2 linked regions of the Hyphomicrobium denitrificans ATCC 51888 genome follow. The protein of the gene in region 1 interacts with the protein of each later gene in a pairwise test. Links are inferred from orthologs where the notes say so. Each region holds a gene or a part of one and is shown in the gene's direction. Other genes may lie near its edges. The genes, in order: def and HDEN_RS16425.

What was found.
Region 2: the proteins of def (region 1) and HDEN_RS16425 interact in binary tests that used the Escherichia coli proteins (3 or more experiments, as listed by UniProt). The link is inferred for Hyphomicrobium denitrificans ATCC 51888 from one-to-one orthologs.

What each region holds. Positions count from the first base shown.
Region 1 is NC_014313.1:2,795,583-2,802,009, reverse strand. What follows is about bases 1-2,708. They hold def (peptide deformylase), read left to right. Parts: upstream 1-950; coding sequence 951-1,466; downstream 1,467-2,708. Other genes in these bases: HDEN_RS13455 (hypothetical protein), read left to right, coding at 2,575-2,708; fmt (methionyl-tRNA formyltransferase), read left to right, coding at 1,545-2,471; HDEN_RS13470 (NAD-dependent epimerase/dehydratase family protein), read left to right, coding at 1-919. Also shown: more of HDEN_RS13455, read left to right, coding at 2,709-3,012; tRNA pseudouridine(38-40) synthase TruA, read left to right, coding at 3,070-3,810; GTP cyclohydrolase I FolE, read right to left, coding at 3,824-4,417; HDEN_RS13440 (efflux RND transporter permease subunit), read right to left, coding at 4,546-6,427. UniProt on the Escherichia coli protein: Removes the formyl group from the N-terminal Met of newly synthesized proteins. Requires at least a dipeptide for an efficient rate of reaction. N-terminal L-methionine is a prerequisite for activity but the enzyme has broad specificity at other positions.
Region 2 is NC_014313.1:3,393,502-3,400,052, reverse strand. The notes cover bases 1,608-4,439. They hold HDEN_RS16425 (aspartate-semialdehyde dehydrogenase), read left to right. Parts: upstream 1,608-2,425; coding sequence 2,426-3,454; downstream 3,455-4,439. Other genes in these bases: HDEN_RS16415 (septation protein A), read right to left, coding at 4,229-4,439; HDEN_RS16420 (MarR family winged helix-turn-helix transcriptional regulator), read right to left, coding at 3,512-3,904; HDEN_RS16430 (hypothetical protein), read right to left, coding at 1,781-2,239; leuB (3-isopropylmalate dehydrogenase), read left to right, coding at 1,608-1,626. Outside these bases: HDEN_RS16440 (DUF4337 domain-containing protein), read left to right, coding at 1-352; more of leuB, read left to right, coding at 511-1,607; more of HDEN_RS16415, read right to left, coding at 4,440-4,831; HDEN_RS16410 (inner membrane-spanning protein YciB), read right to left, coding at 4,841-5,503; signal recognition particle-docking protein FtsY, read right to left, coding at 5,525-6,551.

The sequences.
Region 1 (6,427 bases):
GCATCTCGTCCGCAGGCTGTCGGAACGCGGCTATCTCGTGCGCGCCGCCGCGCGCCAGCCGGTCATCTTCGACGACCCGAATGTCGAGGGCATCGCGCTCGGCGACATGTCACGCTCGTTCGCGGCGGAATACGTCGTGCGCGGCGTCGATGCCGTCATTCACGCCGCTGGAATGGCGCATGCCCGGCCGGGACTTCCGGACGCCGCCTATACCGCGATCAACGTCGACGCCACGCGCCAGCTTGCCCGGGCCGCTCGCGCCGCGCGCGTCAAGCGCTTCGTGCTGATGTCATCCGTCCGCGCACAAGTCGGCGCCGTGCATGACGGCATCGTCACCGAGGACACGCCAGCCAATCCGACGAACGCCTACGGACGCTCCAAGATCGCGGCGGAAGCGCTGACCGCCGAACTGCTCGGTGGATCTAGCACGCAATGGACGGTTCTCCGGCCGGTGCTTGTGTACGGGTCCGGCGTCCGCGGCAACATGGCGACGCTAATGCGCCTCGCGGCCAGCCCCTATCCGTTGCCGTTCGCGGCCATGAAAGGGCGGCGATCGCTGCTGAGCATCAGCAACCTTATCGCGGCGATCGAACACGTGCTGCAGGCTGAGGCCGCCAGGGACGCGACATTCATCGTCGCCGACAGTGCCCCCGTTACGATCGCGGATATGATCCGGGCGTTGCGCAAGGGCCGCGGCCGGCCGTCAATGCTGGTGCCGATGCCGGAGGCTGCGATCGTGGCCGCGCTCCGGAAGGCCGGGAAGGGCGAAATCGCCGAGCTTCTGGGGGGCGACCTTATCGTTGACGCCGCCCGGTTAAGGCAAACGGGCTGGCAGCCCGCCGAAGCCACCGCCGACGCTCTGGCATCGGCCATGCGCGAGCGCGCCGCAGCGACGGATACGGACCGCACGCGCCATTGACCGCCGCCACGGCCTTCCATATGTGAGCGTCATGGCCATTCTACCGATCATAACAATTCCCGATCCCGTGCTCCGCAAGATCTCCGATCCCGTCGAGCGCGTTGACGACGCCGTCGTCAAGCTGATGGATGACATGCTGGAGACGATGTACGACGCGCCGGGCATCGGCCTCGCCGCCGTGCAGGTCGGCGTGCTGAAGCGCGTCCTCGTCGTCGATGCTGCGGAAGACGGCGCACCGCACAACCCGATCGCGATGGCGAACCCGGAGCTTGTCGCGCTCGGTTCGACGACCCGGCTGCACGAGGAAGGCTGCCTCTCGATCCCCGACGTGCACGTCGAGATCGAACGTCCGGCGAGCGTGACGGTTCGCTACATCGATCGCCACGGCAAAGAGCAGGAGCTCGCCGCCGAAGGCTTGCTCGCAACCGCCGTTCAGCACGAGCTCGACCACCTCGATGGGCAGCTCATCATCGATTTCCTGTCGCGCCTGAAACGCGACATGGTCATCCGCAAATTCAAGAAACAGGTACGCGAGGCGCGGAGCTAACGAGCCCCGCTCGCCTCGTAAGTGCGGTGCGAGCGGACTGGCGACGCCGATCCTTCGCGCGCAAGTGAGGACTGCCGGATGCCGCTCGACATCGTGTTCATGGGTACGCCGGACTTTTCCGTACCGGTTCTGGATGCGCTCGTCGCGGCCGGACATCGCGTCGTCGCGGTCTATAGTCAGCCGCCGCGTCCGGCTGGGCGTGGCCTCGCCGAACTAAAATCACCAGTTCATCGCCGCGCCGAGGCGCTCGGCATTCCCGTTCGCACGCCGAAGAATTTCAAGACGGACGAAGATCGCGCCACGTTCGCGGACCTCAAAGCCGACGCCGCCGTCGTCGTGGCGTACGGGCTGTTGCTGCCGGCCGCCGTGCTCGACGCGCCGCGTCTCGGATGCTTCAACGTCCACGCTTCGAAGCTGCCGCGCTGGCGCGGAGCGGCGCCGATCCAGCGCGCCATCATGGCTGGCGACGCCGTGACGGCCGTCAACATCATGCGCATGGACGAAGGTCTCGACACCGGCCCCGTCTGCCTCGGGCACGACGTTGCGATTGCCCCGGACGCAACCGCCGGAGAGTTGCACGACGCGCTCTCGGCATTGGGCGCCGAGCTGATGGTCGAGGCCTTGGCCGAGCTTGAAGCCGGCACGCTGCGCGCTGTCCCGCAACCGCAAGAGGGCGTGACCTACGCCGCGAAAATCGACAAGCGCGAAACGCGCATCGATTTCGCAAAAACCGCGACCGAAGTTGCAAACCACATTCGCGGATTGTCGCCCGGCGCATGGTTCGAAGCGAACCTCGGCGGCAAGCCCGAACGCATCAAGGTGTTGCGCGCCTCGTCGATCGCAAAAAACGGCGAACCGGGCGTGCTGCTCGACGGCGAACTCACCATCGCTTGCGGCGACGGAGCCATCCGCATCGAGGAGCTTCAGCGAGCCGGAAAGCAGCCGATGAAAGCCGCCGATTTCCTGCGCGGCGCACGCCTCGAGCCCGGCACGCGGCTGGCCTGAAGTCTCCAGGTTCGCGAATTAAGGATGCTGGGAAATCGCTCTGCGGAATTCACGCGGTAAGGCTAATCTCACGTTCTCGTTCGTTCTGTTTCGAGGACTTGAGATGCGCCGTTCGTTTCCAATGTTTCTGATTGCGCTCGCGCCGGCCATGCTGGCGCTCACAGGCGCGGCGTCTGCCGACGGCTTCACGGCCCGCATCGTAACGCAGCCGTACTACGGCGCAGTCACCACGCTCGAGCATGGCGTGCGCGTCATTCGTCCGTTGCCGCCGGAACGCTATGTCATCGTCAATCCGAACCGCACGCCACTGGCGCTGAGCTTCAACGAGAATAACGTCTACGATTACAGCTCGAACGCAACGAGCAACGGCGGAGATGTCGGCGTCGTCGATCCCGACGGCCCGATCTATACCCGCCCGTCTTATGGCCCCGGCTATTGGAAGCATCGCAACGGCGCCTGGTATTTTCGAAACGGCCACAACGGCCATTTCGCCGGTGGTCCGCGCGGTAAAGGCAGCCCCGGCGCTATCGGAGCGCATTGAGAGACGGCGCGACACCCGTTAGGGATGGCGCGTTCCGACGCTGCGCACTGGTCCTCAATGCCCCGCTACCGCATCACCATCGAATATGACGGCACGCCCTTCATCGGCTGGCAGCGCCAGGCCGAAGGCGTGTCGATTCAAGGCGCGCTCGAAACGGCGATCCGCAAATTCTCTGGCGAAGCGCCGGGCGTGCGCGGCGCTGGGCGAACGGACGCCGGCGTGCACGCGCTAGGACAAGTCGCGCACTTCGATCTCGAAAAGACATGGGAGCCGGGACGCATCCGCGATGCGATGAATTTCCACCTGCGTCCAAATCCGATCGGTGTGGTTGCCGCCGCTCAGGTTGACGACGCGTTCGACGCGCGCTTCAGCGCCGTGAAGCGCTACTACGAATATCGCCTGCTGACACGCCGCGCGCCGCCGATCCTGCAGCGCCATCGCGTCTGGTGGACGATGCAAAACCTCGACGCCGCCGCAATGCATGCCGCCGCGCAAGAACTCGTCGGAAAGCACGATTTCACGACGTTTCGCGCCGCTCAGTGCCAGGCGAAATCGCCGGTCAAGACTCTCGATGTTTTTGACGTGTCACGGGAAGGCGAGGAAATCGTCTGCCGCGTCTCGGCCCGCTCGTTCCTACATCATCAGGTCCGCTCAATGGTCGGCAGCCTGAAGCTTGTCGGCGAAGGCAAATGGAGCCGCGCCGATCTTGCGTCCGCGCTCGCCGCCGCCAATCGCGAAGCCTGCGGACCGGTCGCGCCCGCGGCCGGTCTCTATCTCGTCGGCGTCGATTACGAATAGAACAGCAGGCGCGTCAGTCGTGCCTCTGATCCTCGGTGACGAGCGCCAGGAATTCCTGCCGCGTGATCGGGTTATCGCGGAACACGCCGAGCATGCGGCTCGTCACCATATCGGTGCCGGGCTTGTGCGCGCCGCGCGTCGTCATGCAGTGATGCTCTGCCTTGAGCACGACCGCGACGCCTTCCGGATCGAGGACTTCCTGGATCGTGTTCGCGATCTGCGCCGTCATCTTTTCCTGAATCTGAAGCCGCTTCGCGAACGCGTCGACGGCGCGCGCCAGCTTCGAGATGCCGACCACGCGCCCGCGTGGGATATAGGCGACCCAGGCGCGCCCTATGATCGGCGCCATGTGATGCTCGCAATGGCTTTCGAACCGGATGCCGCGCAGCACGATCATCTCGTCGTAGCCTTCGATCTCCTCGAAGGTCTTTTGCAGAATGGCTTTCGGATCGTCGTTGTAGCCGCGGAAATATTCCTCATACGCGCGCACGACGCGCGCCGGCGTTTCAAGCAAACCATCGCGGCTCGGATCGTCGCCGCTCCAGCGGAGAATGGTTCTGACCGCAGCCTCGACTTCGGCGCGGGTCGGCTTCTTTTCTGAGCTCATAGGATCACTAAATTTCTGGGTTCGACTGAAAAAATCTGAACCGAGTTTGGCCCAATTCTTGAGCGGACGAAAGATGCGACACTACGCGTCGTGGGACGCGTTTGCCGCGGATTTTCTCCGTCCGCTAACTATCTTGTGGCCTCGCCGGCTTCGATATCCGCGCTGTCGCGCGGCCTAGGCGAGAGCTTGCGGACGACGACGTAGAAGACCGGCGTGAAGATCAGGCCGAATAGCGTCACGCCGAGCATGCCGGAGAACACGGCCGTCCCAAGCGATTGCCGCATTTCAGCGCCCGCGCCTTCCGCGAATACCAACGGCACGACGCCCAGAATGAAGGCCAGCGACGTCATCAGGATGGGCCTCAAGCGCGTGCGTGCGGCTTCCACCGCCGCTTCGCTGCGCGACAGTCCCTGATCTTCACCCTGCTTCGCGAACTCGACGATCAGAATGGCGTTCTTCGCCGCGAGGCCGACGAGCACGATCAAGCCGATCTCGACCAGGATGTTACGGTCGAGCCCGCGAATGTTCACGCCGATCATCGCCGCCAGAATGCACATCGGCACGATCAGGATGACCGACAGCGGCAGCATCCAGCTCTCATACAGCGCCGACAGCAGGAGGAACACGAACACGACCGACAGGCCGAACGCCAGGATCGCCGTGTTGCCCGCGAGTTTTTCCTGCAACGCGATTTCGGTCCATTCGAAACCGAACCCGGACGGCAGCACCTTGTCTGCGATGGCTTCCATCGTCTTGATGGCTTCGCCCGTCGAATAGCCGCGCAGCAACTGAACCTGAACCTCGGCCGCCGGATAGAGATTGTAGCGCGGCACGCGGTACGCGCCCGTCGTGTCGCTGAATGTCGCGACCGATCCGATCGGCACCATCTCGCCCGTATTGCTTCGCGTCTTGAGATTGGCGACGTCGCGCAAGGACAGGCGGAATGGATTGTCGGCCTGCGCCGTCACGCGATACGTGCGGCCGAGAATGTTGAAGTCGTTGACGAACGCCGATCCCATATAGACCGACAACGTCTCGAACACGCGGCTGATCGGTACGCCGAGCTGCTCGGCTTTGGTGCGGTCGATGTCGGCGTAGATCTCGGGCGTACGCACGTTGAAGAGCGTGAACGCCTGCGCGAAGCCGGGCTGTTGTCCGGACGCGCCGGCCATCGCCCACGCTGCGCCCTCGAGCGCTGGCAGCCCGCGTCCGCCCTTGTCCTGAACGTAACCTTTGAGGCCGCCGCCCGTGCCGATGCCCGGCACCGATGGCGGTTCGATGACGAGCACGAACGCTTCCTTGATCTGCGCCATCTGCTGCCGCAGGTCGTTTAAAATCGCGTCTTTCGCTAAACCGGTGTGCGCCCGCTCGGCGAATGGAGCCAGACTGACGAAGATCACGCCTGTGTTCGGCGCGTTGGTGAATGTCGCGCCGTCGAAGCCGACGAAAGCGACGGAGTGGTTGATCCCGGGCCGCGACAGCAGAATATCACCGGCCTTGCGCACGACGGCGTCGGTGCGGCTGAGCGTCGAGCCCGGCGGCAACTGCAACGCAACGATCAGATACGCGCGATCGAGCGGCGGGACGAGCCCCGTCGGCGTCGCCGTCAAGCGCGTGTACGTCGCGAACAGCAGGCCGCAATAGACGAGGATCAGAAGCAAGCTGATTTTGATGAGCTTGCTCGTCAGCCACGCATAGCCGTGCGACAGCGCACCGAACGCCCAGTTGAAGGCGCGGAAGAACAGCCTCAGCGGCGCACCGAGAATTCTCGCAAGAATGTTCTGCTTCTCGTGTGCTGCGCGATGCGGCTTCAACAACAGCGCCGCCATCGCGGGCGATAGCGTGAGCGACACGATCAGCGACAATGCCGTCGACGCAGCGATCGTGATGGCGAACTGCTTGAAGAACGTTCCCTGCAGGCCCGTGATGAAGGCCGTCGGCAGGAACACGCCGATGAGCACGAGCGAGATCGCGATCAGCGCCGTGCCGACCTCGTCCATCGTTTTATGA
Region 2 (6,551 bases), 600 kb from region 1 along the record:
GAAAGCGACGCCCGCAATGCCGGACGACGCCCGAAAATCCATCGAAGAAAAGGTTGCGAGCTACAAAGAGCTGGACAAATCTCTGACGAGCGACCCGAAAAGCGGCGAGGGTCTCGACGAGCTGTTCAACAAGGGCAAATCGCTCGAAGCCGATCGCGATCAATCTCTTCAGCGCGGACCCTACTTCGACTACGGGCAGGCCTTGCTGCAGATTGCGATCGTCCTCGCTTCCGTCGCGATCATTTCCGGCGGAAACCTGGTCCTGTTGGCGAGCTTCTTCCTCGGGGCTCTCGGAAGCGCGGCAACGCTCGGCGGCTTTACGCTTGCGTTTCCACTGCCGTTCGCCGGCTGACGACGAAGCCTGACCGGCTAGCAATCGTCTCTGCACCGTTAACGGGCGAATTCTGCGCCAAAGTGCCTTTTTGCGGCCGGACGCTTGCCCCTGAGCGTCCGGAACGCTAGCACTCCGGCGACTGATTTCCCCTGACAAATGCTGCAAGGACGGCCGCCATGACCACGCATTCGCTTTTGCTTCTGCCCGGCGACGGGATCGGCGTCGAGACGATCGCCGAGGTCGAACGGCTGATCGCCTTCTTCAACGCCAAAAGCAACACGGCGCGCTTTCACGTCGAGCGCGATCTCGTCGGCGGCGCGGCCTATGACGCGCACGGTGTCGCGGTCACCGACGAAGCGATGGACAAGGCCCAGAAAGCCGACGCCGTGATGTTCGGCGCCGTCGGCGGACCGAAGTGGGCCAGCGTTCCCTACCAGCATCGCCCCGAAGCGGGCCTTCTCCGCCTGCGCAAGGATCTCGATCTCTTCGCCAATCTTCGTCCCGCCATCTGCTACCCGGCGCTGGCGGACGCATCGAGCCTGAAGCGCGAACTCGTCGAAGGCCTCGACATCATGATCGTTCGCGAGCTGACGGGCGGCGTCTACTTCGGCGAGCCGAAGGAAATCGTGACGCTCGAGAATGGCGAAAAGCGCGCCGTCGACACCCAGCTCTACACGACGCATGAAATCGAGCGCATCACCAAGGTCGCGTTCGATCTCGCAAAGAAACGCCGCAACCTCGTCCATTCGGCGGAAAAGCACAACGTGATGCGGACCGGCGTGCTCTGGAAACAGGTCACGACCGACGTGCACAAGTCCTACGCGCCGGACGTCAAGCTCGAGCACATTCTGGCCGACAACTGCGCCATGCAGCTCATCCGCAATCCGAAGCAGTTCGACGTCATCGTCACCGACAACCTCTTCGGCGACGTGCTGTCGGATGAAGCCGCGATGATGACCGGCTCGCTCGGCATGCTGCCGTCGGCCTCACTCGGCGCGCCCGATCCCAAGACCGGACGCCGCAAAGCCCTTTATGAACCCGTGCACGGCTCGGCGCCCGATATCGCCGGTCAGGGCCTCGCCAATCCGATCGCGACGATCGCGTCGTTCGGCATGGCGCTGCGTTATTCCTTCGACATGGGCAAGGAAGCCGATCTCGTCGACCAGGCGATCGCGCGCGTTCTCGACAAGGGCCTGCGCACCGGCGACATCATGCAGCCCGGCATGACGAAGGTCGGAACGAGCGACATGGGCAAGGCCGTCGAAACCGAGCTTAGAGCGCTCACAGTCTGAGTTTAACTCCCGCGCGTTGCGGCCGGCTCCCCATAGCGTGCTTCCGGAAAAGTGGGCACCGGTTTTCTGGTGAGAAGCACGCCAAAACGAGAGCTGCAGCCTTCCGCCAATGAAAGGCTGCAGGGGAGTCGCAACGCGCAAAACAAAGAGTCTATCACACGCTCGGCTGATCGTGGCACGAGCTGGCTTGGCCTTGCAGCGCACCACGCGCCGTCCAGGCCGGCTTGCCATCAGCCGGACCGGGCGCTGCTGCCTCGGTTCGCGATACGAAATAGAATTCGTAGCAATTGCTGTCGACGCGTGCGACGCGATAGCACCCGCCCGACGCATCGCCATCGTAAATCGTGCACAAAGTCCCCTCGGTCACCGACCAGCGCCCCGCAAGCGACATCCCTGGCTCCCTGTAGGTGACCCGGCCGTCGGCGGCGTATCGCTCCGTAAACGCCTTCCCGCTCGCATAGCGGCCATCGATCGTCTGATCGCCGAACCGGTTGAGGATTTCTTCGCCATCGAGCCAAACGGGCTGCGACGGAACAGCTGCAAGCGGTCCTGCGGCAAACAGGGCCGCGGCTATGCTAAAACCGGCAAGCGAAGCTGGGTATCTGAGACGCATGACGCCGTCCTGCAACTGAGTGTCCGTAAAGGACCGGCAGATTGTGACCCAAGCATGCCATTAAGGTCCAAAATTGCGAACAAACTTGAAACTCGTGGCCCTCCCGCGTATGTGACTTTCCGTATAAACCATCTGCCGCGCTGGCCGAGCCAATCGCGCGCACCGGCAAACTCAAGGACATGGATGATGGGCTACAAGGTCGCCGTCGTTGGCGCCACCGGCAATGTGGGCCGCGAAATGCTGAACGTGCTCGCGGAACGGAAATTCCCGGTCAGCGAGCTTTACCCGCTGGCATCGCGCCGCTCGATCGGCACCGAAGTCTCGTTCGGCGACTCCGTCCTCAAATGCCGCGACCTTGAAACGTTCGACTTCAAGGGCGTCGACTTCTGCCTGATGTCGGCTGGCTCGTCGGTGTCGAAGGACTGGTCGCCGCGCATCGGCGCGCAGGGCACCATCGTCATCGATAACTCGTCGTGCTGGCGCTACGACCAGGACGTGCCGCTCATCGTCCCCGAGGTCAATGGCGACGCCGTGCGCGGCTTTACGAAGAAGAACATCATCGCCAATCCGAACTGCTCGACAGCCCAGCTCGTCGTCGCGCTGAAGCCGCTGCACGATGTGGCCGGCATCACGCGTGTCATCGTCTCGACGTATCAATCCGTGTCGGGCGCCGGCAAAGACGCGATGGACGAACTCTGGCACCAGACCAAGGGCAAGTACGTTCCGGGCCAGGAAGTCGAGCCGAAGAAATTTCCGAAGCAGATCGCCTTCAATTGCATTCCTCAGATCGACGTCTTCATGGAAGACGGCTACACGAAAGAGGAATGGAAGATGCTGGCCGAGACGAAGAAGATTCTCGACCCGAAGATTCGCCTGACCGCCACATGCGTTCGCGTGCCGGTGTTCGTCGGTCACTCGGAAGCCGTCAACATCGAGTTCGAAAAGCCGATCAGCCCCGATGAAGCGCGCGAAATTCTGCGCGCCGCGCCCGGTATCATGGTCGTCGATAAGCGCGAGCCGGGCGGCTACGTCACGCCCGTCGAGGCTGCCGGCGAGTTCTCGACGTTCGTCTCCCGCATCCGCGAAGACGCGACCGTCGAGAACGGCCTGACGATGTGGATCGTGTCCGACAACCTGCTGAAGGGCGCCGCACTCAACGCGGTGCAGATCGCCGAAACGCTTATCCATCAGCGGCTGGTGCGTCAGGCAGCTTGAGCCGCCCGCAGGTCAAATACGGCGACGTAAACAGGCTGGCGGAACCGCCAGCCTTTTTTATTGCTTGGTGGCTGCTTCCTTGGCCTTGAGCCGGGCCAGCGTCTGAACGATCGCATTCAGATCCTGCAAGAAGCGCTCGCGCTGCGCGACGGCGAGACTCGCCAGAATGCGCTCGTCGACACGACGCGCCAGCGGATCATGCGCTTTGAGAATGCGCGTACCCTGTTCCGTGATCTTGACGGAATAGGCCCGGGCGTCATTGCGCGTCCGCCGTCGTTGCAGCATGCCCTTCTTCAGCATGCGCCGGATGATGTCCGCCAGCGTCGAACGATCGATGCCCGTCAGCTCGACGAGCTGCGTCTGATTCAATCCCTCATTCTGCGCGACCGTGAGCAGAACAGCGTACTGCCGCGGCGTCAGACCATCGGTCCCGAGTTCGATCTGAAACATCTCGGCCGCGCTCTGGCCGGCCCTGTGAAGAAGATGAAGAGGAGACCGTTCAAGTCGGTTGTGTGCAGGTTCCCGTGCCATTCCGCATCCTGACGCTCGCCCGTTTTGGAAAACGGCAAGCCTCGTTGCGCCGCATAAGATGGACACAAGTTTCGAGGCCGCGTGCGTTGTGTTTGAGAAGTTTAAGTAGCCGCCCTAAACCACGAGCAAGAGCATCGCGTCCAGCAAAAATAATTTTCAACTGGGAAACAAATCGTAAAGCAGTGCTTCAACTGACGTATACTGATGATCGTTCCAAAAATACTGCAGGATTGCTTGATCCGATTAAGTACTCTCAGAGGTTGTGTCTTCGTACTTCTTCAATATGCCGATCTGGCAGAGAGCGAATATGAAAGTGATCGGCATAATGCCGAAGACTTTGAACGCGACCCAGGTGTCGGTCGAAAAGAACCGCCACATCACCTCGTTGAGCCCGGCGAGAAACACGAAGAAAAACGCCCAGCGAAACGTCAGGATACGCCATCCCTGATCGGTGAGCCGCATCACTTCGCCGAACACGATCTTCAGAAACAGCCGCCCAGTCGCAAGACCTACGAACAGGATCGCCGCGAACAGGCCGTTGACCATCGTCGGCTTGATCTTGATGAAATGGTCGTCCTGCAGCCACAGCGTCAGACCGCCGAAGACGAGAACGAAGACGCTCGTGATCAGCGGCATGACGGCGATACGCCCGAGCAACGTCCGCGACGCGATCAGCGAAATCACCGTCGCGACCATAAACGCGCCGGTGCCGGTGTAGATGCCGTATCGGCTATTGCCGACGAAGAAGACCAGCAGCGGCCCGAATTCGACGACAAGTTTGATAAGCTGTTTGCGGTCGAAAAACTGCGCGTTCTCCGCTGCAACGACCTTATTCTCGTCCGACATGGCAATCCTTCAGTCGTGAACCGGATCCGGCAGGCGGTACTTTTGCATGAGGCGCGTGACAACCCAAGCGTAGATGCCTGACACCGGCAGCACGATCGCCACCTTGAACAGGATCCACACGTTCACGCCGCTCATCGAGTAGCCGAAAATGCGATAGAATTCCTCGTCGTGGTACACGCGACGCACATACTCGTTCGCGACCGCCGTCAGCAAAAAGAAGATCGCGAAGCTCCACGTGAACTTGTTCCAGCCCTCGTCGGTGTAATGGAACGTCTTGTCGAACACGTACTTGAAGAAGTTGTGCTTGACCCAAAGCCCGCCGACAAGAAACAGCGCGAACAGAGCATTGAAGATCGTCACCTTGATCTGCACCCACATCGGGTCGCCGGTGATGATCGTCAGCGCTCCGAAAACGACCGTGACCGTCGACGCGATCAACGGAAAAATCGGCGGCCGGTGGAACATGTACAGCATCGCGACGATCGCCATGCCGGTCGTGATGATCAGCGCCCACGTGCCGACGTTGATGCCGTAGATGGCATTGACGACGAACATCGTGACGAGCGGGCCGAACTCGCTCAGCAGATTGATCGTCTGCTCCGCGTTGAACGGAAAGAGGCGCTTGCCCGGGCGCGTCCGGACCTCGTTCCCCACGTTCGCGTCTTGCGTCATTCCTGACCTCAATTCCTGATTTTATGTCCCGGCGATGGCGCGTGCGAATTCCGCAGCCTCGAACGGCTGCAAATCGTCGGCCCCTTCCCCAACGCCGATCGCATGTACGGGTAAACCGAATTTGTCGGCGATCGCCACCAGAATGCCTCCGCGCGCGGTGCCGTCGAGCTTCGTCATAACCAACCCTGTGACGCCTGCGCGGTCGCGAAAAACTTCAACTTGCTGCAATGCATTTTGCCCGGTCGTTGCGTCCAGCACGAGGATGACATCGTGTGGAGCAGTCGAATCGAGCTTTTTTAAAACGCGTATGACTTTTTCAAGTTCTTCCATCAAGGCTTGTTTGTTCTGCAGGCGGCCCGCTGTATCGAGCAAAAGCACATCGGCGCCAGTGCCTTGTGCTTGCTTCAACGCATCGAACGCCAGGCCCGATGCGTCTTCGCCGACCTGGCGCGCGACAACGGGACACCCCGTCCGCTCGCCCCAAACCTTCAGCTGATCGATTGCCGCAGCGCGAAACGTGTCGCCGGCCGCGAGCACAACCGACTTGCCTTCCGCCTTGAGCTTCTGCGCGAGCTTGCCGATCGTCGTCGTCTTGCCGGTGCCGTTGACGCCAACCATCATGATGACGTGCGGCTTGCGCGCGGCGTCGACCTCGAGCGGCTTGGCGACCGGTTTCAGGACGCGTTCGACTTCGCTGCTGAGAATGGCGCGAACCTCGTCCGCCGAGATGCCTTTCTCGAAGCGGCCCTTACCGATGGCGTCCGTGATGCGGCCCGTCGTTGCGATACCGAGATCCGCCTGAATGAGAAGATCCTCGAGATCATCGAGCGTCGCCGCATCGAGCTTGCGCTTGGAAAAGAGATCCGTGATGCCGGATGTGAGCTTGGCGGACGTTTTGCCAAGCCCCGATTTCAGCTTTTGAAACCAGCCGCGCGGCTGAGGCTCCGCCTCGGCTGCGGGCACCGGCACGGGCACAGGCGCCGCAACGGATGCTTCGACCGGTGCAGCGACCGGCACTGGCACGTCAGCGACTTCAGGCTCCGGAGCG